DNA from 2 places in the Actinoplanes teichomyceticus ATCC 31121 genome. Region 1 is predicted to be linked to the other one. Evidence: riboswitches for the same ligand, from Rfam matches in the RefSeq annotation. Region 1 holds a riboswitch; the other holds the start of a gene.
The links. A riboswitch is a leader RNA that binds a small molecule or an ion and turns the genes downstream of it on or off. The one in region 1 is predicted to bind ZMP and ZTP.
Positions count from the first base shown of each region.

Region 2: linked by a shared signal. The riboswitch ahead of ACTEI_RS30365 (bifunctional 5,10-methylenetetrahydrofolate dehydrogenase/5,10-methenyltetrahydrofolate cyclohydrolase) and the one ahead of ACTEI_RS02155 (glycine hydroxymethyltransferase) in region 1 are both predicted to bind ZMP and ZTP.

Region 1 is NZ_CP023865.1:472,303-487,704, reverse strand. It holds gene ACTEI_RS02205 (methyl-accepting chemotaxis protein) at 1-86, opposite strand, end outside; gene ACTEI_RS02200 (RNA polymerase sigma factor) at 170-1,489, opposite strand; gene ACTEI_RS02195 (YciI family protein) at 1,479-1,802, opposite strand; gene ACTEI_RS36660 (hypothetical protein) at 1,961-2,845, shown strand; gene ahcY (adenosylhomocysteinase) at 2,975-4,435, shown strand; gene ACTEI_RS02180 (Na+/H+ antiporter) at 4,858-6,507, shown strand; gene ACTEI_RS02175 (ABC transporter permease) at 6,542-8,113, opposite strand; gene ACTEI_RS02170 (ABC transporter ATP-binding protein) at 8,110-9,003, opposite strand; gene ACTEI_RS02165 (TetR/AcrR family transcriptional regulator) at 9,000-9,614, opposite strand; gene ACTEI_RS02160 (discoidin domain-containing protein) at 9,819-11,996, opposite strand; gene ACTEI_RS02155 (glycine hydroxymethyltransferase) at 12,412-13,836, opposite strand; ZMP/ZTP riboswitch at 13,857-13,948, opposite strand; rRNA gene rrf (5S ribosomal RNA) at 14,132-14,248, opposite strand; rRNA gene ACTEI_RS02145 (23S ribosomal RNA) at 14,359-15,402, opposite strand, start outside.
Region 2 is NZ_CP023865.1:6,925,108-6,940,509, reverse strand. It holds gene ACTEI_RS30380 (class I SAM-dependent RNA methyltransferase) at 1-451, shown strand, start outside; gene ACTEI_RS30375 (MerR family transcriptional regulator) at 359-817, opposite strand; gene ACTEI_RS30370 (alkene reductase) at 917-1,990, shown strand; gene ACTEI_RS30365 (bifunctional 5,10-methylenetetrahydrofolate dehydrogenase/5,10-methenyltetrahydrofolate cyclohydrolase) at 2,040-2,912, opposite strand; ZMP/ZTP riboswitch at 2,929-3,011, opposite strand; gene dxs (1-deoxy-D-xylulose-5-phosphate synthase) at 3,238-5,184, shown strand; gene ACTEI_RS30355 (outer membrane protein assembly factor BamB family protein) at 5,233-6,558, shown strand; gene ACTEI_RS30350 (outer membrane protein assembly factor BamB family protein) at 6,581-7,927, shown strand; gene ACTEI_RS30345 (response regulator transcription factor) at 8,007-8,681, shown strand; gene ACTEI_RS30340 (sensor histidine kinase) at 8,678-9,901, shown strand; gene ACTEI_RS30335 (3-hydroxyacyl-CoA dehydrogenase NAD-binding domain-containing protein) at 9,956-12,016, opposite strand; gene ACTEI_RS30330 (thiolase family protein) at 12,013-13,221, opposite strand; gene ACTEI_RS30325 (ribonuclease D) at 13,330-14,637, opposite strand; gene ACTEI_RS30320 (S1C family serine protease) at 14,784-15,402, shown strand, end outside.

The DNA of each region.
Region 1 (15,402 bases):
GCGATCGCCACTCCGGCGACCGCGAGCACCTTGGTGGAGACCCTGCGGTCCCGGCACCACTGCCCCAGCCCACGGTTTCCGGCCATGTCCATCCCTCTCCTCGTCGGTACCCGGCCCTTCGGCACCGGCGCGGCGGGGTTGACCGCGGCAACCGAGAGTCAACCGAAGATCAACCGACGGCCTCCGCCCCCGCGCGCCGCGGACCGGACGCGGCGACCCCCGCCTCCGTCTCCACGCGGTCCGGACCGGACGCGGCGCCTCCGATCTGCGCCCCCGCGCGCCGCGCACCGGACGCGGCCACCCCCGCCTCCGTCTCCGCGGCTCGGCGCATCAGGGCGCGGCGTTCCCCCTCGGACGCGGCGATCCCGGCGGCCCGGCGGAACAGCGCGGCGGCGGTCACCGGGTCGCCGGCCCGGGCGGCCAGCTGCGCCCGGGCGGCCACCGCCGGGGCGTAGCCGGCCACCGCGTCACCGGCTCCGGCGAGCAGGTCCAGCCCGGCGGCCGGCCCGTACGCGTAGCCGTGCGCCACCGCCCGGTTGACCGCGACGACCGGCGACGGGTGGATCCGGGCGAGCTGGTCGTACCAGCCGGCCAGGGTGGACCAGTCGGTGGACGCGAAGTCCGGCGCGGTCGCGTGGCAGGCGGCGATGTGCGCCTGGATCGCGTACGCGCCGGTGACCGGGCGGCCGGCGAGCAGCCCGACCGCCTCGGCGATCGCCGCGTGATCCCAGCGGGACCGGTCCTGCCGGTCGAGGGTGACCAGCTCACCAGCGGCGTCCCGGCGGGCCGCCCGGCGCGAGTGCTGCAGCAGGCAGAGCGCGAGCAGCGCGGACACCTCCGGCTCGGCCGGCATCAGCTCGGCGAGCAGGCGGGCCAGATGGATCGCCTCGTCCGCCGCGTCCAGCTCGCCACCCGCGTCGTAACCGTGGGTGAAGAGCAGGTACAGCACGGCCAGGACGCCGGGCAGGCGCTCGGCGAGCGCCGGCCCGGACGGCGCCCGGTACGGGATCCGGGACTGCGCGATCTTGCTCTTGGCCCGGGTCAGCCGCCGGGTCATCGCCGACTCGCTGACCAGGAAGAGCCGCGCCACGTCGGCGGTCGGCACCCCCGCGACGGTCCGCAGCGTCAGGGCCACCCGGGACTCCGGCGCCAGGGCCGGGTGACAGCACGTGAAGATCAGCCGCAGCCGGTCGTCGCCCTCCGGCGCCGGCTCGGCCTCCCGCAGCAGCGCCAGGTCGCGCAGCTTGCGCCCGGCGGTGGCGGCCCGCCGCAGCTGGTCGACGGCGCGATTCCGGGCGGCCGTCATCAGCCAGCCGCCCGGGTTCGCCGGCACACCGTCGCGCGGCCACCGGCGCAGCGCCGACTCGATCGCGTCCTGCGCGCAGTCCTCGGCCAGCGACCAGTCGCCGGTCAGCCGGATCAGCGTGGCGACGATCCGCGCGTACGCGTCCCGGCTCGCCGCGGCGACGGCCCGCGCCTCAGTCGACAAAGGGTCGCAGCTCCACCCGCCCGGCCCAGGACATCGGGTGGGCACGGGCCACCTCGATGGCCTCGTCCAGGTCGGCGCACTCCAGGATGTCGAACCCCACGATCACCTCCTTGGTCTCGGCGAACGGGCCGTCGGTGAGCAGCAGCTCCCCGCCGCGGACCCGGACCGTGGTGGCCGCCGACGGCTCGGCGAGCTGGCTGCCCAGCACCCGCCGCCCGGCGGCGTCGTTACCGGCCACCCACTCCTCGATGTCCGGCGCCTGCAGCGCGGTCTCCGGCTCGCTGTCGGTGCAGACGAACATCATGTACTTCATGGTTGCCCTCTCGTCAGGTTCGTTCTCACCAGGGTGACGAACGGACGCGCCGGTTCCGGACACCCGCGCGCACAGATCCGAGCCTTTTCTCGCGCGGGTGTCCGGCACCGGCGTCGTCCGGGCGGCGGCGGACCGGGCCGGCGGTACGCTGTCGCGCTGTGCGCGTGATCTCCCGCCGGACCGGCGACGGCATCGAGGTGTTCGACGCGGACCTGGAGTCCGCCCGGGTCTTCCCGGCGCCGCCCGGGACCCGGGGCTGGGCGGTCACCTCGACCCGGGACGGCCTGGTCTGCGCCACCGACGACGCGGTGATCCGGCTCGGCCCGGACGGCCGGCAGCGGTGGCGCTTCGACGCCGGCCGGCCGGGCCCGCACCGTGGCGCCGCCCGGCTCGACGCGGCGTTCTCCGCGGACGACACCCTGGTCTGGGTGTACGCGCCGCACGTGCTGGCCGACCGCGGCGACTCGGACGAGTGGATCGTGCTGGACGCGGCCACCGGCACGCCACGCAGCCGGCGGCCGCTGCCGGTCACCGGTCACGGCGGGTCGCACTTCCCGCTGCGCGACGGGCGGATGCTGCTCGACGTCGGCGAGGGTCAGGACGGCTCGCGGGTCTTCCTGGCCGCCGCCGACGGTGACGTGCACGACTACGGATGGGGCGACCGCGTCCTGATCGACGTCTCCCCCGACCAGCGCGGGTTCATGACCGTGGAGCACCAGGAGCAGCGGGACGTGGCCTTCCACGACCTGGCCGGCGGCGCGGCACGCTTCCGGCTCGGGGTCGCGGACTTCGGCGCGGACCCGGAGCTCGCGGTGATCGAGTGGGCCGGCGGCTACCTGGACGCCGACACCGCGGTCGTCGTGGTCTACGGCGAGGACGGGGCGACCGGCGAGCCCTGGTGGCGGCATCACCGGGTGGCCGTGCACACCGGCGAGGTGCTCGGCGACCTGGGCATCGTCACGATCGACGAGAACGATCTGCGGCCGCTCGGCGATGGGACATATGTCATCTCCGACACCGACGGGACGCTGAGGCGCATGTGATCAAGAATCGAACGCGTTAAAGTGGTCTGGCCCAGCCGAGAGGCGCTGCAACGGACAACGACGTCCGCCACGCTCGGTGCGGCGTTGTTGACGTAAGGGCGCCTCCTGAGAGGGAGGAGCCCTCTTTTCATGAGCGACAAACTTCGATCCGTCAACGGTCTCGACTTCGCGATCGCGGACATCAACCTGGCCGAGGCCGGCCGGCATCAGCTGCGTCTGGCCGAGCACGAGATGCCGGGCCTGATGTCGCTGCGCGCCGAGTTCGGCGACAGCAAGCCGCTGACCGGCGCCCGGATCGCCGGCTCGCTGCACATGACCGTGCAGACCGCGGTCCTGATCGAGACGCTGGTCGCGCTCGGCGCCCAGGTGCGCTGGGTGTCCTGCAACATCTTCTCCACCCAGGACGAGGCGGCCGCCGCGGTCGTGGTCGGCCGGGACGGCACCGTCGACGCCCCCGCCGGCGTTCCGGTCTTCGCCTGGAAGGGCGAGTCGCTGGAGGAGTACTGGTGGGCCACCACCCAGCTGTTCGACTTCGGCAACGGCCTGGGCCCGAACATGATCCTGGACGACGGCGGTGACGCCACCCTGCTGGTGCACAAGGGTGTGGAGTTCGAGGCCGCCGGCGCGGTGCCGCAGACCACCGAGGCCGACAGCCACGAGTACTCGATCATCCTGGACACCCTGCGCGCCAGCCTGGCCGAGGACCCGCAGCGGTTCACCCGGATCGCGGCCGACATCCGTGGCGTGACCGAGGAGACCACCACCGGTGTGGCCCGGCTCTACAAGCTGGCCAAGGAGGGCACGCTGCTCTTCCCGGCGATCAACGTCAACGACGCGGTCACCAAGAGCAAGTTCGACAACAAGTACGGCATCCGCCACTCCCTGGTCGACGGCCTGAACCGGGCGACCGACGTGATGCTCGGCGGCAAGCTGGCCGTGGTCTGCGGTTACGGCGACGTCGGCAAGGGCGCCGCGGAGACGCTGCGCGGCCAGGGCGCCCGCGTCGTGGTGACCGAGGTCGACCCGATCTGCGCGCTGCAGGCGGCGATGGACGGCCTGCAGGTGGCCCGCCTGGAGGACGTGGTCAGCGAGGCGGACATCTTCATCACCACCACCGGCGGCACCGACATCATCCGGGTCGAGCACCTGACCGCGATGAAGCACAACGCCATCGTCGGCAACGTCGGCCACTTCGACGACGAGATCGACATGGCCGGGCTGAACCGGCTGCCGGACGTCGAGAAGATCGAGATCAAGCCGCAGGTGCACGAGTGGCGCTTCGCGGACGGCCACTCGGTGATCGTGCTCTCCGAGGGCCGGTTGATGAACCTGGGCAACGCCACCGGTCACCCCAGCTTCGTCATGTCGGCCTCGTTCACCAACCAGGTGATGGCCCAGATCGAGCTGTGGACCAAGCAGGGTGAGTACCAGAAGCAGGTCTACGTGCTGCCGAAGCACCTGGACGAGAAGGTCGCCCGCCTGCACCTGGACGCGCTCGGCGTGCGGCTCACCACGCTGACCAAGAAGCAGGCGGAGTACCTCGGCGTGGACGTCGAGGGCCCGTACAAGCCGGAGCACTACCGCTACTGAGGCACAAGGCGCCGATCATGCCCTATGTCGGGTTCCGCGCGTATAACGTGCGTGGTCCGGCATAGGGAGATCGGGGTGTTCTCCGGACATCTCGCGGTAGTCCCGGCGCAGTGGCGGCGATGACCACCGTGGCCACGGCGGCGCCACCGGCCCGCGCAACACGGGCCGGCGGCGCCGCGCCAGCCAAGCGCTGCACACGCGGGCGGCACGGCTGATCCGGGCGGAGCCGACCGACACGACGAGGCCCGGATCCGGCGGATCGCCGAGCGGTCCATGCCGGTCGTCCGCGAGCACCAGGCCGCCTCGCGGTCGGTGTCGCGGGTCCTGCGCCGGGCCGCCCGCCGCTGACCCCGCCCGGTTTTTCCCGGTCACGTCACCGACCTGCCACAACGACGTGATCGGGGGTAGCGAAGAATAGGCGAATGAGCCACGAGGAGACCCTTCTTCTCGGTCTGGGCGCCATCGCGGTCATCGTGGTGGTGCACTGGATCACCGGGAAGACCGGCCTACCCGCCGCTGTCCTGCTGACCATCGCCGGCATCACCTATGCCTACCTTCCCGGTGACAACATCGAGCTGGAACCGGACCTGATACTCACGTTCATCCTGCCGCCGCTGCTCTACAACGCGGCGCTCGACTCGTCGCTGCTCGACATCCGGCGCAACATGCGTACCGTGATCAGCCTGTCGGTGGCCCTGGTGATCGCCACCGCGGTCCTGGTCGGTCTCGGGTTCTCGCTGTTCGTGACCGGAGTGACGCTGGCCGCGGGCATCGCCCTGGGCGCCGCGGTGGCCCCGCCCGACCCGGTCGCCGCGCTGGCGGTGGGGCGCAAGGCCGGCCTGCCGACCAACCTGGTCACGCTGATCCAGGGCGAGGGCCTGCTCAACGACGCGACCGCGCTCACCATCCTGCTGGTGGCCAGCGACGTGGCCACCGGCGAGGAGCACTTCTCGGTCAAGGCCACGGTCGGCGAGTTCGTCCTGGTCGCCGCCGGCGGTGTGCTGGTCGGCTGGGCGGTCGCCTACGCCGTCCGGTTCCTGCGGGTGTTGCGCGCCGACCCGCTGTCGGCCAACGCGGTGTCGCTGGCCACCCCGCTCGCCGCGTACTCGCTGGCCGAGTGGGGGCACGTCTCCGGCGTGCTGGCGGTGGTGGTGGCCGGCCTGATCATCGGGCACGACACCCCGCGGTACGCCACCGGCGCCAGCCGCCTGCAGACCAGCGCGGTCTGGCGGCTGATCGACTTCCTGCTGGAGGGCGTGGTCTTCCTGCTGATCGGCCAGCAGATGCGGACCGTGCTGGAGGGGCTGCGCGCCTACGACACCAGCACCATCGTGATCGCGGTGAGCGTCACGCTCGGCGTGGTGCTGCTGCTGCGCCCGCTCTGGCTGGTGCTGACCCAGCTGCTGCCCCGCTCGCTGCACACCCGTCTGGGCGGCCAGGACGACGAGCAGGACCCGGAGCTGCCCGCCGGCAGGCGCCGGGAGATGTCCCTCAGCGGCCGGGAGTCCGCGGTGCTGAGCTGGGCCGGCACCCGTGGCGTGATCACGCTCGCCGCGGTCTACAGCCTTCCGGCCGACTTCCCCAACCGCAACCTGCTGGCGTTCTGCGCGTTCGCGGTGGTGCTGGTGACCCTGATCGGTCAGGGTCTCACCTTCGCGCCGCTGGTCAAATGGCTCGGCCTGCGCGCCAACCAGACCGACAAGGCGCGGCTGCGCAACGAGGCCCGCTCGGCGGCGGTCCGTGCCGCGCTCAACCGGCTCGACGACATCCAGCTCGAACAGCACGACAACATCGAGAACGAGGCGATGGAGACGATGCGCCGGCAGCTGCAGATCCGCCTCGACCGCTACCGGCACCGGCTGAACGCGCTGGAGCAGGCCGACTCGCCGGAGCCGCCCCCGTCGCCGCAGTACGAGGCCGCGCTGATGGTGCGCCAGGCGGTGATCGACGCCGAACGCGAGGAGCTGCTGCGGTGGCGGGACGCCGGCCGGCTGGACGACGAGAACCTGCGGGTGCTCAACCGCGAGCTGGACCACGAGGAACTGGTCCTGCCGCAGCGGCCGAAGAGCTGAGCCGACCGGCCGGCGGCGCGCGCCGCCGGCCGGCTCACGCGGGGATGTCCCGGCGGCGCAGGGCGGCCAGCCCGGCCACGCCGAGGGCGGCCGCGGTCAGGGTCAGCACCATCACCGGTACGGCGTGGAAGCCGGCCGCCGGCAGCTGCGGCACATGGGTGAACGGCGAGAGGTCCAGCACCCACTGGTGGAGCCCGAGCAGCCCGCCGACCAGGAGCAGCACCAGGCACAGCGCGACCGCGCCCCAGGCCACCGGGGCCAGCCGGGGCAGCACCCCGACCAGCAGCACGGTCACGCCGGCCAGCACCCACACCGCCGGCAGCTGGATCATCGTGGCGCCCAGGACCGGGGTGAGCTCGCCGTACGCCGCCCCGGCCAGCGCACCCTCGGCGAGCAGCGCCAGCGCCGGCCCGAGCAGGGCGAACAGCAGGTGGCCGGCGGCCCAGGAGGTACGTCGCACGCTGGTGGCCAGGATCAGCTCGGCGTGCCCGTTCTGCTCCTCGTCGCGCACCCGCAGGGCGGCCTGCACGGCGTAGAGCGAGACGATCACCCCGCACATCGTGGCGACGGTGGCGAAGTACGCGTCGGTGACCGGCCCCGCCCCGCCCAGCTCGCTGAACATCTCGTTGATCCCGCCACTGCCCTCGGCGAGCTGCGCCACGCTGCCGCCCACCGCGCCGAAGACCAGGCCGAGCGCCGCGAACCCGGCGGTCCAGCCGCACAGCAGCCCCCGGTGCAGCCGCCAGGCCAGGCCGAGCGGGGAGGACAGCCGCGCACCGGCGCCCGCCGGCCCGGGGCGCGACGCGAACAGGCCGGCGCCCAGGCCCCGGCCGGCGAGCAGCCGGGCGGCCGCGGTGGCGGCCGCCACCGCGGCCAGCAGCACCGGGACGGCGGGCCACCAGGCGTTCTCGCCGTACGGGAAGACGCGCTGCAGCCAGCCGATCGGGGACAGCGAGGACAGCCAGGAGAGCCGACCGTCACCGAGCGCGGCGATGTCCCCGCCCAGCCGCAGCACGTACGCCACGCCGAGCACCAGCACCGCGACCGCCCGGGCGCCCCGGGCGCTGCCGGTCAGCTGCGCGGCGATCGCCGCCACGCCGGCGAAGAACCAGCCGTTGAGGGTGAACACCACGCCGAGCGCCACCGATCCGCCGCCCGGCAGCCCCGTGGCGATCATCGAGCCGGCCACCACCAGGCCCAGCGCCACGCAGGCCAGCGCGGTGGCCAGCAGCGCGGCGACCAGCGGGGCGTACCGGCCGACGGCGGTGGCCCGGATCAGCTCGGTGCGCCCGGCCTCCTCGTCGGCCCGGGTGTGCCGGATCACGGTGAGCAGAGCCATCAGCGCCACCATCACCGGGATGAAGCCGGCCCGCCAGACCACCAGCTCGCCGAGACTGTCGCCGTGCAGCGGGCCGTAGAGCCCGACGAAGCCCGCGCTGGACGCGCTGACCCGGGCGTACTGCACGCGCTCGGCGTCGGTGGCGAAGATCGAGTCGAAGCCGGCCACGGACAGCGCCGGCATGACGCCCAGCCCGAACACCCAGATCGGCAGCACCACCCGGTCGCGGCGCAGGACGAGCCACAGCAGGCGGCCGGCGCCGGTCATCGCCCGCTCCGGGCGTAGTGCCGCAGGAACAGCTCCTCCAGCGAGGGCGGCTGGCTCACCAGGCTGCGCACCCCGGCGGCCAGCAGCGACCTCAGCGCCGGCTCCAGCGCGTCGGCGTCCACGTCGAAGGCCACTCGGCCGTCCGCGGTGGCCAGGTCGTGTACTCCGGAGATGCCGGCCAGCCCGTCGACCGGGCCGGTCAGCTCGGCGCGGATCGTGGTCCGGGTCAGGTGGCGCAGGTCGTCGAGCGTGCCGGTCTCCACCGCCCGGCCGTCGCGGATGATCGTCAACCGGTCGCAGAGCGCCTCGACTTCGGCCAGGATGTGGCTGGACAGCAGCACGGTACGGTCGCCGCGGCGCTTCTCCTGCAGGATCACGTCCCGGAACGCCGCCTCCATCAGCGGGTCCAGCCCGGAGGTGGGCTCGTCCAGCAGGAGCAGCTCGACGTCGGAGGCGAGCGCGGCGATCAGCGCCACCTTCTGCCGGTTGCCCTTGGAGTACGTCCGCCCCTTCTTGCGCGGGTCGAGCTGGAACCGGTCGATCAGGTCATCCCGCCGTCGCCGGTCCAGGCCGCCGCGCAACCGCCCGAGCAGGTCGATCACCTCACCCCCGGTGAGGTTCGGCCAGAAGGTGACGTCGCCCGGCACGTACGCCAGGCGTTGGTGCAGTGGTGTCGCGTCGGCCCACGGGTCGCCTCCGAGCAGCCGCACCCGCCCGCCGTCGCTGCGGGTCAGACCGAGCAGGATGCGGATCGTGGTGGTCTTGCCGGCCCCGTTCGGGCCGAGGAACCCGTGCACCTCGCCGGTCCGTACCCGCAGGTCGAGCCCGTCCAGGGCGGTGACCTTGCCGAACCGCTTGAGCAGACCCGTGGCGTCGATGGCCTCGGTCATGGCAGCTCCCCTTCGTGGAGTGCGAGCCGATCCAGCGCCTTCCTGGCCTGGTCGGCCTGTTCCGGGGTGAGCAGCGGCTGGCTGAAGATCTCCACCGAGGCGCGGACCATGCGCAGCCAGCCCGGCATCACGCTGACGTCCTCGCCGAGGACGTCGGTGAGCTGGTCACGCATCAGGAACATGCCCATCTTCATGGCGGCGACGACCGCGACGAAGGCGTGCGGGTCGGTGCTGTCGATCCCGGCCTTCTCCAGCCAGACCTGACCTCGCTCGATGGACTGCGCGAACATCGCCCGCCCGGTCGGCGAGCCGTCCATCAGCGAGCGCACCAGGTAGCTCTGCAGGCTCATCATGTCCGGCGGGAGCGCGCCGAGCAGCTGGGTCTCGGCGAACCGCAGCTGCACCTCGGCGACCCGGTTGAGCACCCACTCGTCGCAGGCGTCGCGCAGCCCCTCCTTGGATCCGAAGTGGTGCCGCAGCAGGCCGGAGGAGACGCCGGCGGCCTGCGCGATGTCCCGGATCGTCGCGCCGGCGATGCCGCGCTCGGCGAAGAGGGCGATGGCGGCGTCCCGGATGCGGGCCCGCGCGGTCAGGTCGCTGGTACTACTCACGCGTATAGGCTACTACACAATTGAGTAGCCGCGACCGGTGGCGACGCGCTCCGCCGCGTCGCCACCCTGTGGATAACTGGCCCGAACCTGTGCACAACGTTGTGGATAAAGATGGCGCGACGCCTGACGGTCCGCACACGCGGCGAAGGCCGCCGGTCGCGCTTGTCGGGCGCGACCGGCGGCCTTCGGCCTGTCCGGGGTTGATCAGTTGAAGCTGACCAGGTACGACGGTACGGTCGCCGTCCCCTGCGCCGGCCCGCCGGTGTTGTTGACGACGTGGTCGATCACGCCGTTGCCGCCCAGCGACACGGTCAGCAGGTTGTGCAGCTTGACGCCGGAGTTCACCGGCACCTCGAAGCCGCGGTCCGAGTGGATGGTCGGGTCCACGTTGAAGTAGCAGTAGCTGCCCAGTGCCCACGCCTCGTGGTCGGTCACCGCATCGGCCACCTTGTACGCCGCGTACCCCTTGGCCCCGCTGCGCCAGGCCGCCTGCGACGGCGGGTCGTACGGCTGCTCGTTCTGCAGGAAGTAGGTCCGGCCGCCGTTGCCGTTCCAGATCACCTCGTACTTCTGGTAGTGCTCGACGAACAGCCCGTACGCCGTCACGTTCTGCCCGTTGACGATCAGGCCGGTGTCGGCCGTGTTGACGGTCCAGCCGTAGGTGCCGGCGTTGCCGTGGTCGGCCCGCCACGCCCAGATGTGGTCGATGATCGTGTTGTTGCTGTTCACCAGCAGGCTGTTGGTGGCCTTGCCGGCGATCGAGCCGCCGATCCGGAAGAACACGTCCTGCACCGTGATCGGGTTCGCGGCGTGGTTCGCCGACGACCCGTTCGGGCCGATCACCAGGAGATTCGCCGAATTGGTGGTGCCCGCGTCGAAGAGCAGGCCGGCGATCTTCACACCGTCCACGTCGGCCACCTGCATCGGGGTGACGCCGTTGTCCGGGATGATGGTCGCGTAGCCGAGGCCCATCACCACGGTGTTCGCCCGGGTCACGTTGATCGTCTGGTTCACGTGGTACACGCCCGGCTGGAAGATCAGGTTGAGGCCCTGGGCCAGCGCCTGGTTGATCGTCGCCGCGGAGTCACCCGGCTTGGCCACGTAGAACTGCGAGAGCGGGATGCTGGTGCCCGGCGTGTTGCCGTTCGCCCAGCTCACCCCGGCCGAGTTGGTCTGCAGGTTCGGGACGAAGACCGCGTAGTTGCCGCCGTTGAGGTACAGGTACGGCTTCTCCCGGATCACCGGGGTCTGCCCGATCGTGGTGTACGGCGGGTTGGGGAAGCTGCTCGCCGGAGCACCCTGCACACCCACGAAGGTCTGGTTCCAGACCGCGTTGGTGTTGGAGCCGATCTGGCTGTTGCGGGTGAACCACTGCTGCTGCGAGTACTGCCCCTCGGAGCCGCTGATCCGCGAGTCGGCGATGTAGCCGCCGGACGCCCAGCCGTAGCCGTTCGGCGCCAGGTTGAGGTCGCCGTGCACGTCCATCCGGCGGAACGGCGCGGCCTGCGACACGGCCCAGCGGTTGGCGCCACTGACCGGGTAGAGCGAGATGTTCTCCACCGAGCGCCAGAAGTTCTGGGTGGCGTTGCCCTGGAACCAGCCGGCGTCCACGGTGATGTCGCCGTTGATCCGGACGTCCTGCGGGTTCTGCCCGAGACCGATCACTGAGGTGTTGAAGCCGACCTGGATGTTCAGCCCGTTGTAGGTGCCGGGCTTGAACGCCAGCAGGTTGCGCTGGGTGCCGAACTGGTTCGTCTCCTGCTGCTTGAAGATCGCGTCGGCCTGGGCCTGGATGGTCGCGCTCGACATGCTCGGGTCGAAGACGGTCACCTGCGGGCCGAGGCTGCCCCCACCGGGCAGGGTCGGCCCGGTCGGCGGAGTGGTCGGCGTGGTGGAGCCACCGTAGACCTTGAACTCGAACAGCGAGTAGCCGTAGCCGGTGGTCCGCTGGGTGCCGTACATGCGGACGTACCGGCCGGTGCCGTTGACGGTCAGGCTCTGGTTGCCGCCGGTGGACGTCGTGGTCGAGTAGATCGAGGTCCACGACGAGGCATTGTCCGAGACCTGGATCTGGAACGCCTTCGCCGCCGCGCTCTCCCAGTTCAGCTCGACCCGGCTGATGGCGTTCGAGCTGCCCAGGTCGACCTGCAACCACTGCGGGTCGGAGAAGGCGGACGACCAGCGGGTGGCGAGGTTGCCGTCGACGGCCTCGGCCGCGCTGTAGGCGCCCGCCGCCTCGGTGGAGGAGGCCGTCGCGGGTTTGCCCTGGGACAGCAGGGTCTCGGCGGCGGCCGCGCCGGTCATCGTTATCGCGGCATATCCGGCGACGACCGTGGCCGTGACGCCGACGATCGTGCCGCTCCGCCAGCGGGAGCGTCTCATGGGGGTCTCCTAGGTGGACGGGAGGAGGGGGATCGGATGGAGTGGGAGAGCGCTCACCCGGATCCCGACGCTAAGAGTTGTTGCCGATCGATGTCCAGAATGTTGCGAGGTTCCGGAACCGGTACCGCCATCCCGGAAGATCACCCCGCCCGACCCGTCACCGTGGCGTCATCGCAGCTCAGGCCGTTTGGCTCGGGGAGCATGACGAGAATTCACGGTGGTGATAACAGCTCTTCCGGAACCGGTTACGCTGACTCTCGCCACAACACCCATAACGTACGAACATGGATCTACACCGCAGGTGACCATCTGGCCCGCCGCACGGCGCCTCCACCCACCGCCCGTTCCGGGCCCGGAAACGCGGAACCCGCCGTGCCCCTTGCCGGGGCGACGGCGGGTTCCGGTCGTCGCGGGATCAGCCCAGGTCGACGCTCGGGTACAGCGGGAACGGCGCGAGCAGTTCCGACGCCTGCTTGGACACCCGGTCGGCCAGCGCCGCGTCCAGCGTGAACTTCGCCTTCGAGTCGGCGGCCGGCGTGGTCCCGGCCAGCACCGTGTGAATCAGCTCGGCGATCTGGTCCATCTCCGCGACGCCCAGGCCACGGCTGGTCAGCGCCGGGGTGCCGATCCGGATGCCGGACGTGTACCACGCGCCGTTCGGGTCCGACGGGATCGCGTTGCGGTTGGTGACGATGCCGCTGTCCAGCAGCGCCTGCTCGGCCTGGCGGCCGGTCAGCCCGAACGGGTGCACGTCGATCAGCACCAGGTGGTTCTCGGTGCCTCCGGAGACCAGCTGCACACCGCGCTTGAGCAGGCCCTCGGCCAGCGCCTGGCTGTTGGTCACGATCTGCTGCGCGTACGTCGCGAACTCGGGCCGGCGGGCCTCGGCGAACGCGATCGCCTTGGCCGCCATCACGTGCGGCAGCGGGCCACCGAGCACCATCGGGCAGCCGCGGTCCACCTGTGCGGACAGCTCCGGCTGGCAGAACACGGCGCCACCGCGCGGGCCACGCAGGCTCTTGTGCGTGGTGGTGGTGACGATGTGCGCGTGCGGGATCGGGTTGAAGTCACCGGTGAAGACGCCACCGGCGACCAGCCCGGCGAAGTGCGCCATGTCCACCATGAAGGTGGCGCCCACCTCGTCGGCGATCTCGCGCATCTTCGCGAAGTTCACCTTCCGCGGGTACGCCGAGTACCCACCGACGATGACCGCCGGCTTGAACTCCCGGGCCGACTCCAGCAGCGCCTTGTAGTCGATCTGGCCGGTGGCCGGGTCGACGCCGTAGCTGCGCTGGTCGAACATCTTGCCGGAGATGTTCGGCCGGAAACCGTGGGTGAGGTGGCCGCCGGCGTCCAGCGACATGCCGAGCAGCCGCTGGTTGCCGAACGCCTGACGCAGCTCGGCCCACTCGGCGTCGGTCAGGTCGTTGATCTGCCGCTTCTCGAACTTCTTCAGGTACGGCACCTCGACGCGGTCGGCCAGGATCGCCCAGAAGGCCACCAGGTTCGCGTCGATCCCGGAGTGCGGCTGAACGTACGCATACGGCGCGTCGAACAGCGCCTTGGCGTGCTCGACGGCGACCGACTCGACGGTGTCGACGTTCTGGCAGCCGGCGTAGAAACGACGGCCGATGGTGCCCTCGGCATACTTGTCGGACAGCCAGTTACCCATGGCGAGCAGGACAGCCGGAGAAGCGTAGTTCTCACTCGCGATCAGCTTCAGCGACTCGCGCTGGTCGGTCAGCTCCTTCGCGATCGCGTCGGCGATGCGCGGATCGACGGAACGGACCACCTCGAGGGCGGAACGGAAAGCGGTGGACTCGGCATTCAGCTCAGTCATGGGACCTCCCTATCACGTCGTGAAGAGGCCCAGGCGCACGGCAGGTCGTCACAGATGACGGAGCCGCTCCCCGATGGTTACCCATCCGAACGCGCCAGTCACGGCCCACCCGAAGCATACCGCCTCGGCGCCGGTGCCTCAGCGAGGTGCGGGCCCGCCCCGGGCCTCCGGTGGCCCGGCCGAGACCGGAGTCACAAGCCGCACCCCGGTACCGCCGGTCCCGGACACAGGCTCGCCGGTCCGTGGAAACGAAGAAAGGCCCACCCCGTCCGGGGTGGGCCTTTCTCAACGTTAAGTCCGGCGGCGTCCTACTCTCCCACACCCTCCCGAGTGCAGTACCATCGGCGCTGGAGGGCTTAGCTACCGGGTTCGGAATGTAACCGGGCGTTTCCCCTCCGCTATGACCACCGAAACAGCCATCAGCGAAACCACAACCAGCAACCCACACACCACAAACAGCAGCATGGGATGGTTGTTCGTTTGCTGTGAATCACACAGTGGACGCTAAGCATAAAGTATAGAGTGGTTAAGCCCTCGGCCTATTAGTACCGGTCAACTCAACACGTTACCGTGCTTACATCTCCGGCCTATCAACCCAGTCGTCTAGCTGGGAGCCTTACCCACTCAAAGGTGGTGGGATACCTCATCTCGAAGCGAGCTTCCCGCTTAGATGCTTTCAGCGGTTATCCCTTCCGAACGTAGCCAACCAGCCATGCTCCTGGCGGAACAACTGGCACACCAGAGGTTCGTCCGTCCCGGTCCTCTCGTACTAGGGACAGCCCTTCTCAAGTATCCAACGCGCACGGCGGATAGGGACCGAACTGTCTCACGACGTTCTAAACCCAGCTCGCGTACCGCTTTAATGGGCGAACAGCCCAACCCTTGGGACCTGCTACAGCCCCAGGATGCGACGAGCCGACATCGAGGTGCCAAACCATCCCGTCGATATGGACTCTTGGGGAAGATCAGCCTGTTATCCCCGGGGTACCTTTTATCCGTTGAGCGACACCGCTTCCACACGCAAGTGCCGGATCACTAGTCCCGACTTTCGTCCCTGCTCGACCCGTCAGTCTCACAGTCAAGCTCCCTTATGCACTTACACTCAACACCTGATTGCCAACCAGGCTGAGGGAACCTTTGGGCGCCTCCGTTACCCTTTAGGAGGCAACCGCCCCAGTTAAACTACCCACCAGACACTGTCCCTCGACCCGATCAGGGCCGCAAGTTAGATACCCAAACCCAACAGAGTGGTATTTCAACAACGCCTCCACCCGAACTGGCGTCCGAGCTTCACCGGCTCCCACCTATCCTACACAATCGAATTCAGATACCAATGTCAAGCTATAGTAAAGGTCCCGGGGTCTTTCCGTCCTGCCGCGCGTAACGAGCATCTTTACTCGTACTGCAATTTCGCCGGGCCTGTGGTTGAGACAGTGGGGAAGTCGTTACGCCATTCGTGCAGGTCGGAACTTACCCGACAAGGAATTTCGCTACCTTAGGATGGTTATAGTTACCACCGCCGTTTACTGGCGCTTAAGTTCTCCGCTTCGCCCCAAAGAGCTAACA
Region 2 (15,402 bases), 1.8 Mb from region 1:
GCGGCCGGCCGACGGCGAGGTCTCCTGGGACCTGTACGGCGGGGCCGGCCTGTTCGCCGCCGCGGTGGCCGAGCGCACCGGCGCCCGCACCACGCTGGTCGAGTCGTCGCCGCTGGGGGTGGCGGCGGCCCGTGCCAACCTGGCCGACCTGCCCGGTGTGGAGGTGGTCGCGGCCCGGGTGGAGACGGCTCTCGGGCGGCGCCGGGTGACCGGCCCGGTGGACCTGGTCGTGCTGGACCCGCCGCGGGCCGGGGCGGGCGCGCGGGTGGTCCGGGACATCGTGGCCGCGCGGCCACGGGCGGTGGCCTACGTCGCCTGCGATCCGGCGGCGCTGGCGCGGGACGTGCGGACGTTCCGGTCACTGGGCTGGGACCTGGTCCGGCTGCGCGCCTTCGACTGCTTCCCGATGACACAGCATGTCGAGTGCGTCGCCCTGCTCCAGCCCGCCTGAGCCGGGCCGCAGCCGGGTGCGGTGCTCGGCCGAGACGGCCATCAGGCGGTCCAGCGAGTCCCGGGTGCGGATCAGCTCGTCGATGTGCGCGGAGAGCCGGTCGCGTTCCTGGGCCATCCGCTGCATCGCCGCGTCGGCGTTCTCCAGGCTGGGGGCGTCGACGCAGGGCAGCAGCTCGGCGATGGTGCGGCTGGACAGGCCGGCGGTGTACAGCCGCTGGATGAACGCCACCCGGTCGACCTCGTGGTCGGTGTAGTGGCGCTGCCCGCTGGGGCTGCGCACGCTGGTGAGCAGGCCCTGCTCCTCGTAGTACCGGACCGAGCGGACGCTGACTCCCGCCCGGGCCGCGAGATCGCCGATACGCACGTCGCCTCCCGTGTGTGACCTGTCGCGCACTGCTTGCCTCTGACGTCAATGTCAGGTTTTAGCGTAGCCGCCAGTCGGACGGATCACGGAGGACCTGACATGACCGACCTGTTCAGCGGTTTCCAGCTCGGCGACCTCAGCCTGCCCAACCGGGTGGTGATGGCGCCGATGAGCCGGGTGCGCGCGGCCGCGGGCGGGCTGGCCACCGCCTCGATGGCCACCTACTACGCGCAGCGGGCCACGGCCGGGCTGATCGTCAGCGAGGGCGTGCAGCCCAGCCTGATCGGCCAGTCCAACCCGGGCACCCCGGGACTGCACACCGACGCCCAGGTCGCCTCGTGGCGGCCGGTGACCGCGGCCGTGCACGCCAACGGTGGGCGGATCTTCGCGCAGGTGATGCACGGCGGGCGGGTGTCGCACCCGGACACCACCGGCCACGTGCCGGTCGGGCCCTCGGCGGTGGCCGCCACCGGCGCCGTCTTCACCCCGTCCGGGCCGCAGCCGGCCCCGGTGCCCCGGGAGCTGGCGACCGGGGAGGTGGCCGAGCACGTGGCGGCGTACGCCGGCGCGGCCCGCCGGGCGATCGAGGCCGGGTTCGACGGTGTCGAGCTGCACGGGGCGAACGGCTACCTGATCTCGCAGTTCCTCTCGTCGAACGCGAACCTGCGCACCGACCGCTACGGCGGGACGGTGACCGGGCGGATCCGGTTCGCGGTGGAGGCGGTGGCGGCCACGGTGGACGCGGTGGGCGCCGGCCGGACCGGGATCCGGCTGTCGCCCGGGGGCCGGTTCTGGGGCGTCGAGGAGCGCGACATCCTGGAGCTCTACACCGCGCTGCTGGGCGAGCTGGCCGGGTTGGGGATCGCGTACGTACACCTGGAGGCGACCGCGGAGCGGGAGCTGCTGACCGCGCTGCGCCGCCTCTGGCCCGGAGTGTTGATCATGAATCCGGTGCTGCCGATGGGGCCGAGGCAGACCGGCCGGGCGGAGGCCGAGGAGTGGCTGAGGCTGGGCGCCGAGCTGATCAGTTTCGGGCGCGCCTTCATCGCCAACCCCGACCTGGTGGAGCGGCTGCGGACCGGGGTCCCGCTGGCCCCGGTCGACGAGGCGACGTATTACCAGGGCGGGGACGCCGGGTACCTGACCTACCCGGCGTACCGGTACGCCGCCTGACGGCCGGCTCGTCCGGCGCCCGCGCGGGCGCCGGACGAGCCGGGCCCGGTCACGGGTTGGCGCGCTCGGCGGCGGCCACGGCGTTGCGGAACAGCATGGCGACCGTGGTGGGGCCGACCCCGCCGACGCGCGGGGTGATCGCCCCGGCCACCTCGGCGCACGACTCGTCGACGTCCGGCAGCAGGCGGCGGCCCTCGTAGCGGACGCCGGCGCCGATCACGACCGCGCCCGGCCTGACGTGCTCCGGCTGGATGATCCCGGGCACCCCGGCGGCGGCGATCAGGATCTCCGCGCGCCGGGTGTAGCGCGGCCAGTCCTCGACCCCGGTGTGCACGACGGTGACCGCCGCGTTCGCGGTCGGGCGCTTCTGCGCGAGCAGCATCGCCAGCGGGCGCCCGAGGGTGGCCCCGCGGCCCAGGATGACCACCTCGCGGCCGGACACCTCGATGCCGTGGTGGGCCAGCAGCGCCTCGATGCCGGCCGGGGTGCAGGGCAGCGGGCCGGGCAGGCCGACCGCGAGCCGGCCCATGTTGAGCGGGTGCATCCCGTCGACGTCCTTGTCCGGGTCGAGGGTCTGCAGCGCGGCGTCGTAGTCCAGGTGGGCCGGGATCGGGTACTGGATCAGGACGCCGTGCACGTCCTTGTCGTCGTTGAACTCGGCGATCACCCGGAGCAGGTCGGCCTGGGTGACGTCGCCGCTCAGGTGCCGGTGCGGGGACGCGAAACCGAGCTCGCCGGCCTGCTTCTGCTTGATCCGGATGTACCCGGCGCTGGCGTCGTCGTCGCCGACCAGGATGGTGGCCAGGCTCGGCTGCACGCCGCGCTCCTTGAGCCGGGCGACCCGGTCGCGGACGTCGGCCAGGACGGCCTCGGCGACGGGCGCGCCGGGCAGGAGGCGGGCGCCGGTGCTTGCGGTGGTCATGTCTTTCGCTCCTCGGCCGGGGAGCCCAGGCGGTCGACTCCCGTGAACGAGCTCCCCGATGGTTCGACCATCCTCGTGCCGCCAGTCGCTGCTTGTCTCCAGGATGCCGGATGCGGGCGCGCGCCGGGTCGGCGGGGTGGCCGGCGTGTCGTCCGGGTGGTCGAAGCTGGACATCGGCGGTGCGGTGGCCAAACCTGTGAACTCAATCACGTGTGATCGCGGTTCGCCGCCCTGTGCCGGGAAATGTGCACGTTGTGTGGAGGAATCCGACTCGGCCGTTCGCTCCAGGTCGCGAGTGGGCGGCGCCCCGATAGACTTCACGCCCATGAGCGACTCCCCCTCGACCCCGGCAGGCCTGCTGGCGAGCGTCACCGATCCCGGTGCTCTCAAGCGACTGTCCGCGGAGCAGTTGACCCTGCTCGCGGCCGAGATCCGTGACTTCCTGGTGGCCAAGGTGTCCCGGACCGGGGGCCACCTCGGTCCGAACCTCGGTGTGGTCGAGATGACCCTCGCCCTGCACCGCGTCTTCGACTCCCCCCGCGACAAGATCCTCTTCGACACCGGCCACCAGGCGTACGTACACAAGATCGTCACTGGTCGTCAGGAGGGCTTCGACCTGCTCCGCCGGCGCGGCGGCCTGACCGGCTACCCGAGCCAGGCGGAGAGCGAGCACGACCTGGTCGAGAACTCGCACGCCTCCACCGCGCTGTCCTACGCCGACGGGCTCGCCAAGGCGTTCGCGCTGCGCGGCGAGGACCGGCACGTGGTGGCCGTGGTCGGCGACGGCGCGCTGACCGGCGGCATGTGCTGGGAGGCGCTCAACAACATCGCGGCCACGAAGAACAAACTGGTCATCGTGGTCAACGACAACGGCCGGTCGTACGCCCCGACCATCGGCGGTCTCGCCGACCACCTCTCCACGCTGCGCCTCAACCCGGGCTACGAGAAGGTGCTCGACCTGGTCAAGGACGCGCTCGGCTCCACCCCGGTGGTCGGCAAACCGGTCTTCGAGGTGCTGCACGCGGTCAAGCGCGGCATCAAGGACGCGGTCAGCCCGCAGCCGATGTTCGAGGACCTCGGCCTGAAGTACATCGGCCCGGTCGACGGCCACGACCAGCAGGCGATGGAGTCCGCGCTGCGCCGGGCCAAGGGTTTCAACGCCCCGGTCATCGTGCACGCGGTCACCCGCAAGGGCTACGGCTACCGCCCCGCCGAGCAGGACGAGGCGGACTGCCTGCACGGCCCGAGCAGCGCCTTCGACGTGGAGACCGGCAAACTGCTGGCCGCGCCGTCGCTGAAGTGGACGAAGGTCTTCGCCGAGGAGCTGGTGCGCATCGCCGACGAGCGGCCGGACGTGGTGGGCATCACCGCCGCCATGGCCGAGCCGACCGGCATCGCCGCCCTCGCCAAGAAGTATCCGGAGCGGACGTACGACGTCGGCATCGCCGAGCAGCACGCCGCCACCAGCGCGGCCGGCCTGGCGATGGGCGGCCTGCACCCGGTGGTCGCGGTCTACGCGACCTTCCTGAACCGGGCCTTCGACCAGGTCCTGCTGGACGTGGCGATGCACCGGCTGCCGGTGACGTTCGTGCTGGACCGGGCCGGCATCACCGGCCCGGACGGCCCGAGCCACTACGGCATCTGGGACATGAGCGTCTTCGGCGTCGTGCCGGGCCTGCGGATCGCCGCGCCTCGCGACGCCGCCACCCTGCGCGAGGAGCTGCGCGAGGCGATCGCGGTCGACGACGGCCCGACCGTCCTGCGGTTCCCGAGCGGGGCGGTGGCCGCGGACACCCCGGCGCTGCGCCGGGTGGGCCAGGTCGACGTGCTGCGCGAGCCGGAGCCGGATGGCACCGGCCGCAAGGACGTGCTGCTGGTCACGGTCGGCTCGTTCGCCGGGCTCGGCTTGGACGTCGCGGAGCGGCTCGCCGAGCAGGGGTACGGCGTGACCGTGGTGGACCCGCGCTGGGTCCGCCCGGTGCCGGTGGAGCTGACCGGCCTGGCCGCCCAGCATCGCCTGGTGGTGACGTGCGAGGACGGCATCCGCACCGGTGGCGTGGGGGACGCGGTGGCCGCCGCGCTGCGCGACGCCGGGGTGACCGTGCCGCTGCGCGACTTCGGCGTGCCGGCCGGTTTCCACCCGCACGGCACCCGGGCCGAGATCCTGGCGTCGCTCGGGCTGACCGCGCAGGACATCGCCCGGGACGTGACCGGCTGGATGTCCCGCCTGGACGCGGGCGAGCCGGTGGAGGCGCCGCAGAGCGCGCTCTGAGGCAGAGATCGACGAGCGTCTCCGTTATCCAACCGTTACCGTAGGTGGATGGGTGCGGAGACGTTCGCCGAGCCGGTCATCATCGACCTCGGGCTCGACCGCGGGGTTCCGGAGTCCTACGAGCGGCCCCGGCGGTCCACCGCGCCGCCCTGGTTCGCCCCGGTCCTGCTGGCGGTGCTGCTGCTGGTCAGCTCCGGCGCGTCGGCGGCCCCGCCCCGGCCGCCGCTGAGCGAGCTGCTGCGGATCCAGCTGGGAGCGGCCGATCCGTACCTGGTCACCGCGGGCGGGCAGCTGCTCGCCCAGGCCTACGGGATGCTCACCGCGTACGACCTGGACAGCGGAGCGCTGCGCTGGCAGACCCGCCAGCCGGTCCCGGTCTACCGGCTGCGCACCGGCAACGGGCTGGTGCTGATGCGGCCGTGGACCACCGGCGCCGCCGAGCCGGGCACCACCGCGGTCTCGGTGGCCACCGGGGCCCGGCAGTGGCGGCACCCGCGCTCCGTGATCGCCGTCCCCGGCGGGGACGCGCTGCTCGCGGTCAGCGGGGTGCGCAGTCTCTCCGGCGCCGGCCGGCGGGTACAGGGCGCCGTCGAGGTGCTCGACCCGGTCACCGGCACGACCCGCTGGCAGGTACGGGTGCCGTCCACCGCGGTGGTGCTGGGCGTGCCCGGGTCGGCGGACACCGGCTCGCGGATGCTGATGGTCCGCGACGACCGGACCGCCGTGCTGTACGACCTGACCGGCGGCCGGGCGCTGGCCACCCGGGAGCTGCCGGCGGCGAACTACGGGCCGGACAATCCGGTGGTGGCCGGCGCGACCCTGGTGCTGCGGCACCCCGGGCCGTCCGGGATGGAGGTCTCCGCCTACGACCCGGTCACCCTCCGCCCGCTGTGGACCGAACCGGCCGACGGCACCGTCGAGGTCCGCGCCTGCGGCCTGCTCGCCTGCCTCCTCGGCGGGGCCGGCATCCGCGCGCTGGACCCGGCCACCGGCGACGAGCGGTGGCGCCACGCCGGCTGGCAGAGCGTGGCCGAACGTGGCGCCGCCCTGCTGGCCTACCCGGACAGCGACGACACCGGCCGGCCGGTCGCGCTGGTGGACAGCGCCACCGGCCGGGTGCTGGCCGACCTGACCGGGTGGCGGCCGGTGGCCGGGGCGAACCGGTCCGGCGCGCTGCTGGTGGTCCGGGACGTCCCGCCCGGCGCGCGTACCATGGTCGCGGTCGTCGACCCGGGGCACGCCCGGGTGCGCCCGATCGCCGGCCTGCCGGACGGCACCGGGGAGTGCACGGCGGCGCCGGGGCGGCTGGTCTGCCGGTCGGTCGCCGGTGAACTGGTCGTCTGGGCGTACGACGAGGCGGCCGGCGCGGCGTAGGCCGTACGGGAAAGGGTGTGGCGTGGCGCTGATCGAGCTGGACCGCGAAGCCCCGCCCGACCCGCCGCCCACCGCGCGCCCCCCGCTCGCCGCCCACCGCCGCACCGGCCTGCTGATCACGCTGGTCCTGCTCGCCGTCCTGGGTGGCGCGGCGCCCGCCGCCGGGATCTGCTGGCGCTACCTCGGCGCCATCGCCTCCGCGGCCGCCCCCGGGCCGATCCAGCTGGCCGGCGGGCAGCTCTACACGATCGACACCACCGGGACCGAACCGGCGGTGACCGCCTGGAGCCCGGGCCGTCCGCCGGCGCGGCGCTGGACCACCCGGCTGCCGGCGCGCGGCGGCCCGGCCGCCGTCCCGGTCGCCTCGGTGACCGTCCGGCCGGCCGGTGAGGTGGTGCTGCTCACCGCCGGGGTGGCCACCACCGCGGTGGACGCCGCCACCGGCCGGGTCCGCTGGTCCTCGCCGATCGCGGTGCAGGTGCTGGCCGGCAGCGGCGCGGGCGTCACCGTGGACCGGGTGTTCCGGCCCGGCACCGGCTACGACCAGGAGTCTGGCGATCCGGGACCGCTCTACTTCTCGGCCACCGGCGAGCCGCACACCGAGCCGCCGCTGCGCACCGAGGTCCGCGGAGTGGACCTGAGCGACGGGCGGACGCTGTGGACCGCCGCGCCGGGCGGCTCGGTGACCGTCGACGTGGTCCCCGGCGACGACCCGGCCGTGCTGATCACCTCGTCGGGGCGGCTCACCCTGGTGGCCGGGCGCAGCGGGCGGACGCTGCGCGAGACCGCGCTGCCGCGGTTGGCCGGGCACGGTCCGACCGGCGGATCGCTGCTCGGCGACGTCGCGCTGGTCAGCTATCGGGAGTCCGGCCGGCAGGTGGCCTTCCAGGCCCGCACGCTGCGGCGGCTGTGGCAGCGGCAGGTCCCGGACCTGGTCGCCGACCCGGCCGACTGCCAGGACGTGCTGTGCGACGGCGCGCACGGCGACCTGCGGGTGCTCGACCCGGCCACCGGCCGGGCCCGGTGGCGGGTGCAGGAGGACGTCGACCTCGCGGTCCGCGCCGGCTACGTGCTGGAGACCGATGCCGCCTCCGGTGAGCCGGTCCGGCTGACCGACCCGAGCACCGGCGCGACGCGGGTGGACCTGGCCGGTTGGACCGAGGAGGTGGCCGGGGCGCCCGACCAGCCGCTGGTGCTGCGGCGCGACGAGGGCCGTGGCGCGCAGGCGTTCGCCGCGGTGGTGCCCGGGCACGCCGAGATCCACCGGCTCGGGGTGGCCGGCACCGGGCTGGGCGACTGCCAGGCGGACGCGCGTTACCTGGCCTGCCGGGCCTCCGGCGAGCTGCGGATCTGGGCGTACCGGATCTGACTCTCGGCCCGGGAGCCGGGGTGTGCCGGTTCGGTAGCCTGCAGCTACGGCCGGGTCAGGGTGGTTACGGAGGTCTGCGGTGCGCGTGCTGGTGGTGGAGGACGAGCGGACGATGGCCGACGCGATCGCCCGCGGGCTGCGGCGGCACGGGATGGCCGTCGACGTGGCGTACGACGGCCTGCAGGGGCACGAGATGGCCTACGTGACCCGCTACGACGTGGTGGTCCTGGACCGGGACCTGCCCGGTATGCACGGCGACGAGATCTGCGCCGCCCTGGTCGAGTCCGGCGCGCTGACCCGGGTGCTGATGCTGACCGCCAGCGGCTCGGTCGCCGAGCGGGTGGAGGGCCTGCAGCTGGGCGCCGACGACTACCTGCCCAAGCCGTTCGCCTTCGACGAGCTGGTGGCCCGGGTGCAGGCGCTGGGCCGGCGGGCCACCCCGCCCGCCCCGCCGGTGTTCAGCGTGGGGAACCTGGTGCTCGACCCGGCCCGGCGCGCGGTGACCCGGGGCGGCCTCCCGGTGGACCTCACCAACAAGGAGTTCGGGGTGCTGGAGGCGCTGCTCAAGGCCCGCGGCGCGGTGGTCTCCAGCGAGGAGCTGCTGGAGCGGGTCTGGGACGCGAACACCGATCCGTTCACCACCACGGTGCGGGTGACGGTGATGACGCTGCGCAAGAAGCTCGGCGATCCGCCGCTGATCGAGACCGTGGTCGGCGCCGGCTACCGGGTCCCGGAACCGGTCGTGACCACGTGACCGTCTACCACCGGCCCGACCGGGCGGAGGGCCTGCTGCGCCGGCTGCTGCGGCCCACCCTGCGGCTGCGGCTCACCCTGCTGAACGGGATCCTGCTGGTCGCGGCCGGCGCGGTGCTGGTGGTGCTGGCCTGGCTGCTGGTCGACGAGTCCCTGCACCCGGCCGACGAGCTGCGCGCCGGCTCCACGGTGACGTTGAACGACGGCAGCACCCGGGAGGCCCGGTCCTGGCAGGCCGAGATGATCGACCAGGCCTCCGACCAGCTGCTGATCAAGGGACTGAGCGCGCTGGTCGCGATCGGCATCATCGGCACCGCCGGCGGTTACCTGGTGACCCGCCGCGCGTTGCGCCCGCTGCACACCGTCACCCAGACCGCCCAGCGGCTCGGCGAGGAGACCCTGGACCAGCGGATCCGGTACGCCGGGGCGGACGACGAGGTGGCCGAGCTGGCCCGCACGTTCGACGCGATGCTGGACCGGCTGGCGGCCGCGTTCGAGTCGCAGAAACGGTTCGTCGCGAACGCGTCGCACGAGCTGCGGACCCCGCTCGCGGTGATGCGGACCGAGATCGACGTGACGCTCAGCGACCCGGACGCCGACGTGGCCGAGTACCGGCGGATGGCCCGGGTGGTGCGCGACGCCTCGACTCGGGCGAACGGGCTGGTCGACGCGCTGCTGGTGCTGGCCCGCTCGGAGGCGCAGTCCGGCCGGCGGCTGGTCCGCAAGGTGCCGGCCGACCTGGCCACCAGCGTCTACAACGCGCTGTCCGCGGTCAAACGCGAGGCCGAACGGATGAAGCTGGAGGTCAGCACCGAGCTGGAGGCCGCGCCGGTGGTCGGCGACCCGAGCCTGCTGGACCGGCTGGCCGGCAACCTGATCGAGAACGCGATCCGGTACAACCACCTGCTCGGACGGCTCTGGCTGCGCACCGAGTCGGCCGGCGGGCAGGCCCGGCTGGTGGTCGGCAACACGGGGCACGAGGTTGAGCCGGGCGAGGTGCCCGGGTTGTTCGAGCCGTTCCGGCGCGGTGGCTGGGAGCGGACCGGGTCGCGCGGATCCGGGCTGGGCCTGTCCATCGTCCGCGCGGTGTGCGACGCGCACGGCGGCACGGTGTCCGCGATCGCCCTGACCGGGGGTGGGCTGGAGGTCACCGTCTCACTGCCGGCCGCGGACACCACACCGGTGGTGTCCGCGAGCGCGACGGTTCCCCGGGTCTCCTGACGGCGACCCGGACCGGCCGGCCCGCCCGGGTGGACCCGGGCGGGCCGGCGACGGTCAGCGGCGGACGTCCGCCAGGCCGGCCGGCAGGAAGCGCTTGCCGGTGACCTGCTCCGCGATGCCGCTGCGGTCCAGGTACGGCGTGATCCCGCCGAGGTGGAACGGGTACCCGGCGCCGAGGATCATGCACAGGTCGATGTCCTGCGCCTCGGCGACCACACCCTCGTCGAGCATGATCCGGATCTCCTCGGCCAGCGCGGCCAGGGCCCGGGCCCGCACCTCGTCGCCGGTGAGCACCGTGTCGCCGACCTCGAGCAGCTTGACGACCTCGGTGTTGATCTCGTCGTCGACCAGCAGCGGCAGGCCGGCGTCCACGATCCGCTTGAGGTTCGGGCTGTCCGCGAAACGGTCCGGGAACGCGGTGTGCAGCGTCTCGCCCACGTGGTACGCGACCGCCGGACCGACCAGCTGCAGCAGCGCGATCGGGCGCATCGGCAGGCCCATCGGGTCGAACGCCTCGTTGACCACCTCCAGCGGGGTGCCGGCGTCGATGGCCTTGAACACCTCGCTGGTGAAGCGGGTCAGCACCCGGTTGACCACGAACGCGGGGGCGTCCTTGACCAGCACCGAGGACTTCTTCAGCTCCTTGCCGACGGCGAACGCGGTGGCCAGCGTCGCGTCGTCGGTCCGCTCGCCCTTGATGATCTCCAGCAGCGGCAGGACCGCGACCGGGTTGAAGAAGTGGAAGCCGACGACCCGCTCCGGGTGCGTAAGATCCGCCGCCATCTCGGTGATCGACAGCGAGCTGGTGTTGGTGGCGAGGATCGCCTCCGGCTTGACGATCTTCTCGAACTCGGCCCAGATCTGCTTCTTCAGCTCCAGGTTCTCGAACACCGCCTCGATCACGAAGTCGGCGTCGGCGAAGACCGAGCGGTCCACCGAGCCGCTGATCAGGCCGCGCAGCTTGGCCGCGGTGCCCTCGTCCATCCGGCGCTTGCCGACCAGCTTGTCGATCTCCGCCTGGACGTACGCCACGCCCTTGTCGACCCGGGCCTGGTCCAGGTCGGTGAGCACCACCGGCACCTGCAGGCGGCGCAGGAAGAGCAGGGCCAGCTGGGACGCCATCAGACCGGCGCCGACGATGCCGACCTTGGTGACCTTGCGGGCCAGCGAGGCGTCCGGCACGCCGACCGGGCGCTTGGCGCGCCGCTGCACCAGGTCGAACGCGTACAGGCTGGCGCGCGCCTCGTCACCCATGATCAGGTCGGCGAGCGCCTCGGTCTCGGCCGCCGTACCGTCGGCGAAGGACGCCTCCTTGGCCAGCGCGAGCAGCTCCAGGGCCTTGTTCGCGGAGGGGACCGCGCCGTGCAGCTTCTCGTCCAGCTGCTGCTTGGCGAAGAACAGCACCGCGTCCCACATGTCCCGGTCGACCTCGGGACGCTCGACCGTGATCTCGCCCTTGACCACACCGGCCGCCCAGGCCAGCGAGTGCTCCAGGAAGTCGGCGGCCTCGAACAGCGCGTCGGCGACGCCCAGCTCGCGGGCCTGCTTCGGGCGCAGGGTCTTCTGGGTCAGCGGGTTCTGCAGGATCACCTGCGCCGCGCCGGCGATCCCGATCAGGTTCGGCAGCAGCTGGCTGCCGCCCCAGCCGGGGATCAGGCCGATCGCGACCTCGGGCAGGCCGAGCGCGGCCGCGCCGGTGGAGACCGTGCGGTAGTGGCAGTGCAGCGCGACCTCCAGGCCGCCGCCGAGCGCCGCGCCGTTGACGAACGCGAACGTCGGGATCTCACTGTCCCTCAGCCGGGCGAACACCCGGTGGCCCAGCACGCCCAGCTCGACGGCCTGCTCGCGGGAGGCGATCAGCGGCATGCCGGTGATGTCCGCGCCCACACAGAAGATGTACGGCTTGCCGGTGATCGCGATGAACGCCGGGTCCGCCTCGGTGGCCGCGGTGATCGCCTCGTCCAGCGACTTCAGGCCGGCCGGGCCGAAGCTGTTCGGCTTCTTGTGATCGAAGCCGTTGTCCAGGGTGATCAGGGCGACCGGCTTGTCCAGACCGGGTACCCGGACGGAGCGCAGGAGCGCCTTGGTCACTACCTCGTTCGGGTTCTCGATCACTTGTCGGAGCCTTCCTTCGCGCCTGCCCAGTTCGGGTTCTCCCAGATCACGGTGCCGCCCATGCCGATGCCGATGCACATGGCGGTGAGGCCGTAACGGACTTCGGGGTGCTCGGCGAAGTGCCGCGCGAGCTGCGTCATCAGGCGCACGCCGGAGGAGGCCAGCGGGTGGCCGATGGCGATCGCGCCGCCCCACGGGTTGACCCGGGGGTCGTCGTCGGCGATGCCGTAGTGGTCCAGCAGCGCGAGCACCTGCACCGCGAAGGCCTCGTTCAGCTCGAACAGGCCGATGTCGTCGATGGTCAGGCCGGCCTTCTTCAGCGCCTTCTCGGTCGACGGGATCGGGCCGTACCCCATGATCTCCGGCTCGACGCCGGCGTAGGCGTACGACACCAGCCGCATGGCGACCGGCAGGCCCAGCTCACGGGCGGTCGCCTCGTCGGCGAGCAGGGCCGCGGTGGCGCCGTCGTTGAGGCCGGCCGCGTTGCCCGCGGTGACCCGGCCGTGCGGGCGGAACGGGGTCTTGAGCGTGGCGAGCTTCTCCATCGAGGTCTCACGCGGTGCCTCGTCCACCGTAGCCAGGCCCCAGCCCAGCTCGGCGCTGCGGATCGCCACCGGGACCAGGTCCGGCTGCAGCTTGCCGTCGGCGTACGCCTTGGCGGTCTTCAGCTGCGAGTTGAGCCCGAAGCGGTCGGTGCGCTCCTTGGTGATGTGCGGCAGCCGGTCGTGCAGGTTCTCCGCGGTCGCGCCCATCACCAGGGCGGACGGGTCGACCAGCTTCTCGGTCAGGATCCGCGGGTTCGGGTCGACGCCCTCGCCCATCGGGTGCCGGCCCATGTGCTCGACACCGCCGGCGACGGCGACGTCGTACGCCCCCATCGCGATGCCGCCGGCGACGTTGGTCACCGCGGTCATCGCGCCGGCGCACATCCGGTCCACGGCGTAGCCGGGCACCGTCTTGGGCAGGCCGGCCAGCAGGGCCGCGGTCCGGCCGATGGTCAGGCCCTGGTCGCCGGTCTGGGTGGTGGCCGCGATCGCGACCTCGTCCACACGCTCCGGCGGGAGCTGGGGATTCCGCTTCATCAGCTCTCGGATGCAGCGGATCACCAGGTCGTCGGCGCGGGTCTCGGCGTACATGCCGCCCGCCTTGCCGAACGGGGTGCGGACGCCGTCGACGAAGACGACCTCGCGTACTTCACGGGGCACAGCAAGCCTCCTTGCGGGCGTGAACCCTAATGTGCCGGCAATGCTACTCGCCGGTAACTAGAGGCTGCCAGACCCTCCGTGTAGTTCACAAGTCGCCGTCCGCGGGGGCTATCCGGCCTCCGTGGCCGGGGCCGGCAGGACCGCGGCGAGCTGCTCGGCGATCAGGCCGACCTGCCAGTTGCGGGCCCCGAAGCCGCGCAGCGTGTCGCTGACCGTCCGCGCGGAGATGTCGTCCGGCGGCGACCAGGCCAGCCGGCGGATGAAGTCCGGGCTGATCAGGTTCTCCGGGGGCAGCCGGTAGGTCTCCGCGGTGCCCACCACCACCTGCCGGCACCGGGCCAGCCGGGCGGCGGCCACCGGGTCGCGCTCGGCCCAGCGGTGCGGCGGGGGCGGTCCCTCCACCGGCTGGTTCACCGGCAGCGCCTCGTCCGGCAGGGCCCGCGCCTGATCCAGCGCGTCCAGCCAGATCTTGGCGAGCCGGCGCACCGAACGGCCGCCGAACCCGGAGATGGCGAGCAGGGTGCGCTCGTCCTTCGGATCGGCCTCGGCCGCGGCCACGATCGCCGAGTCGGGCAGCACCCGGCCCGGCGCGGTGTCCCGGCGGGCGGCGATGCCGTCCCGGGCGTACCACAGCGCCCGGACCCGGGCCTGGGCCCGCGCGCCGCGCACCCGGTGGATGCCCGAGGTGCGCCGCCACGGATCGGCGCGCACCCGCGGCGGCCGGTCCGCGCCGGCCACCAGCGCGGCGAACTCCTCCGCCGCCCAGGCCGCCTTGCCCTGCCGGTCCAGCTCCGCGGCGAGCAGGTCGCGCAGGTCGGTGAGCAGCTCGACGTCGAGCGCGGCGTACGTCAGCCAGGACTCCGGCAGCGGCCGCGTCGACCAGTCCGCCGCCGAGTGGTGTTTCTCCAGCGAGAAGCCGAGCAGCTGCTCGGTGAGCGCGGCCAGGCCGACCCGCTCGAACCCGGCGAGCCGGGCGGCCAGCTCGGTGTCGAACAGCCGGCGCGGCTTCATCCCGAGCTCGGCCAGGCACGGCAGATCCTGGCTGGCGGCGTGCAGCACCCACTCGGTGTCGGCCAGGGCCGCGTCCAGGGTGCGCAGGTCGTCCAGCGGCAAGGGGTCGATCAGCACGGTGCCGGCGCCGGCCCGGCGCAGCTGCACCAGGTACGCCCGCTGGGTGTATCGGTAGCCGGACGCGCGTTCGGCGTCCACGGCCACGGGCCCGGTGCCCGCGGCCATCCGGGCGACGACCTCGGCCAGGTCGTCGGCGCTCTCCACGGGAGCGGGGGTGCCATCGCGGGGCGCCGTCAGGGGAACAGCCTCGGAACCGCCAGAACTCGGGCCGGGCGGCACTGCGTGCGGTCCGTCCCCTGCTGACTCCGGCGCGTCCCGACGGCGCAGGGGTGCTTCGTCGGTCACTCCGTAACCGTACGGGGGCCGCACCCGAGGCGCGCGCAGCCGGGTCCCGGCGCGCCGATTTCTCGATCGACTTCCCGGTTCAACCATTGCGCGGCCGGCTGCGTATACCCGGGTGCCACGCCGACGCCCTTGGGAGGCCGTGCCGGATGACCGCCACTTACGAGCCCTTCACCCCAGCCGGTTCGCCGCAGCCCCGCCGGGGTCGGGACCGCTACGCGGACCGGTACGACGACGGCTACCGCCGCCCGGAGGATCCGTGGGCCGGTCAGCCGGAGAGCTCCTGGGAGCCGGGCCCGGTCTGGGACGAGCCCGGCGTGGCCGAGCCGCACCGGACCGGCCGGCGGTACCACCAGCCGCCCGCGCCGCCGGCCCAGCCGGTCGCCGCGGGCCACCCGGACCCCGGCTACACCGGGCCCGGCCACCCGGATCCCGGGCACACCGGGTCCGGCTACCCGGATCCCGGCCACACCGGGCCGGACTATCCGGACCTGCGCGTGCCGGCCTTCGACGCTCCGGCGACCGGCTCCCGGGCGTCCGCCCCGGCCGGCGCCGGCCGGGGCCGGCCGGTGATCCTCGGACTGGTCCTGCTGCTGCTCGTGGTGACCGGCTGGCAGGCGTACCGGATCGAATCCATGATCCGCAGCAGCAACGACCTGGCCTCCGCGGTGGCCGGCGAGCAGGGCCGCAGCGCCCAGCTGGAGAAGGCCCTGGCCGGCGTCTTCAACCCGGAGGGCATCTCCACCGCGGTCCTGCCCAGCGTGTTCC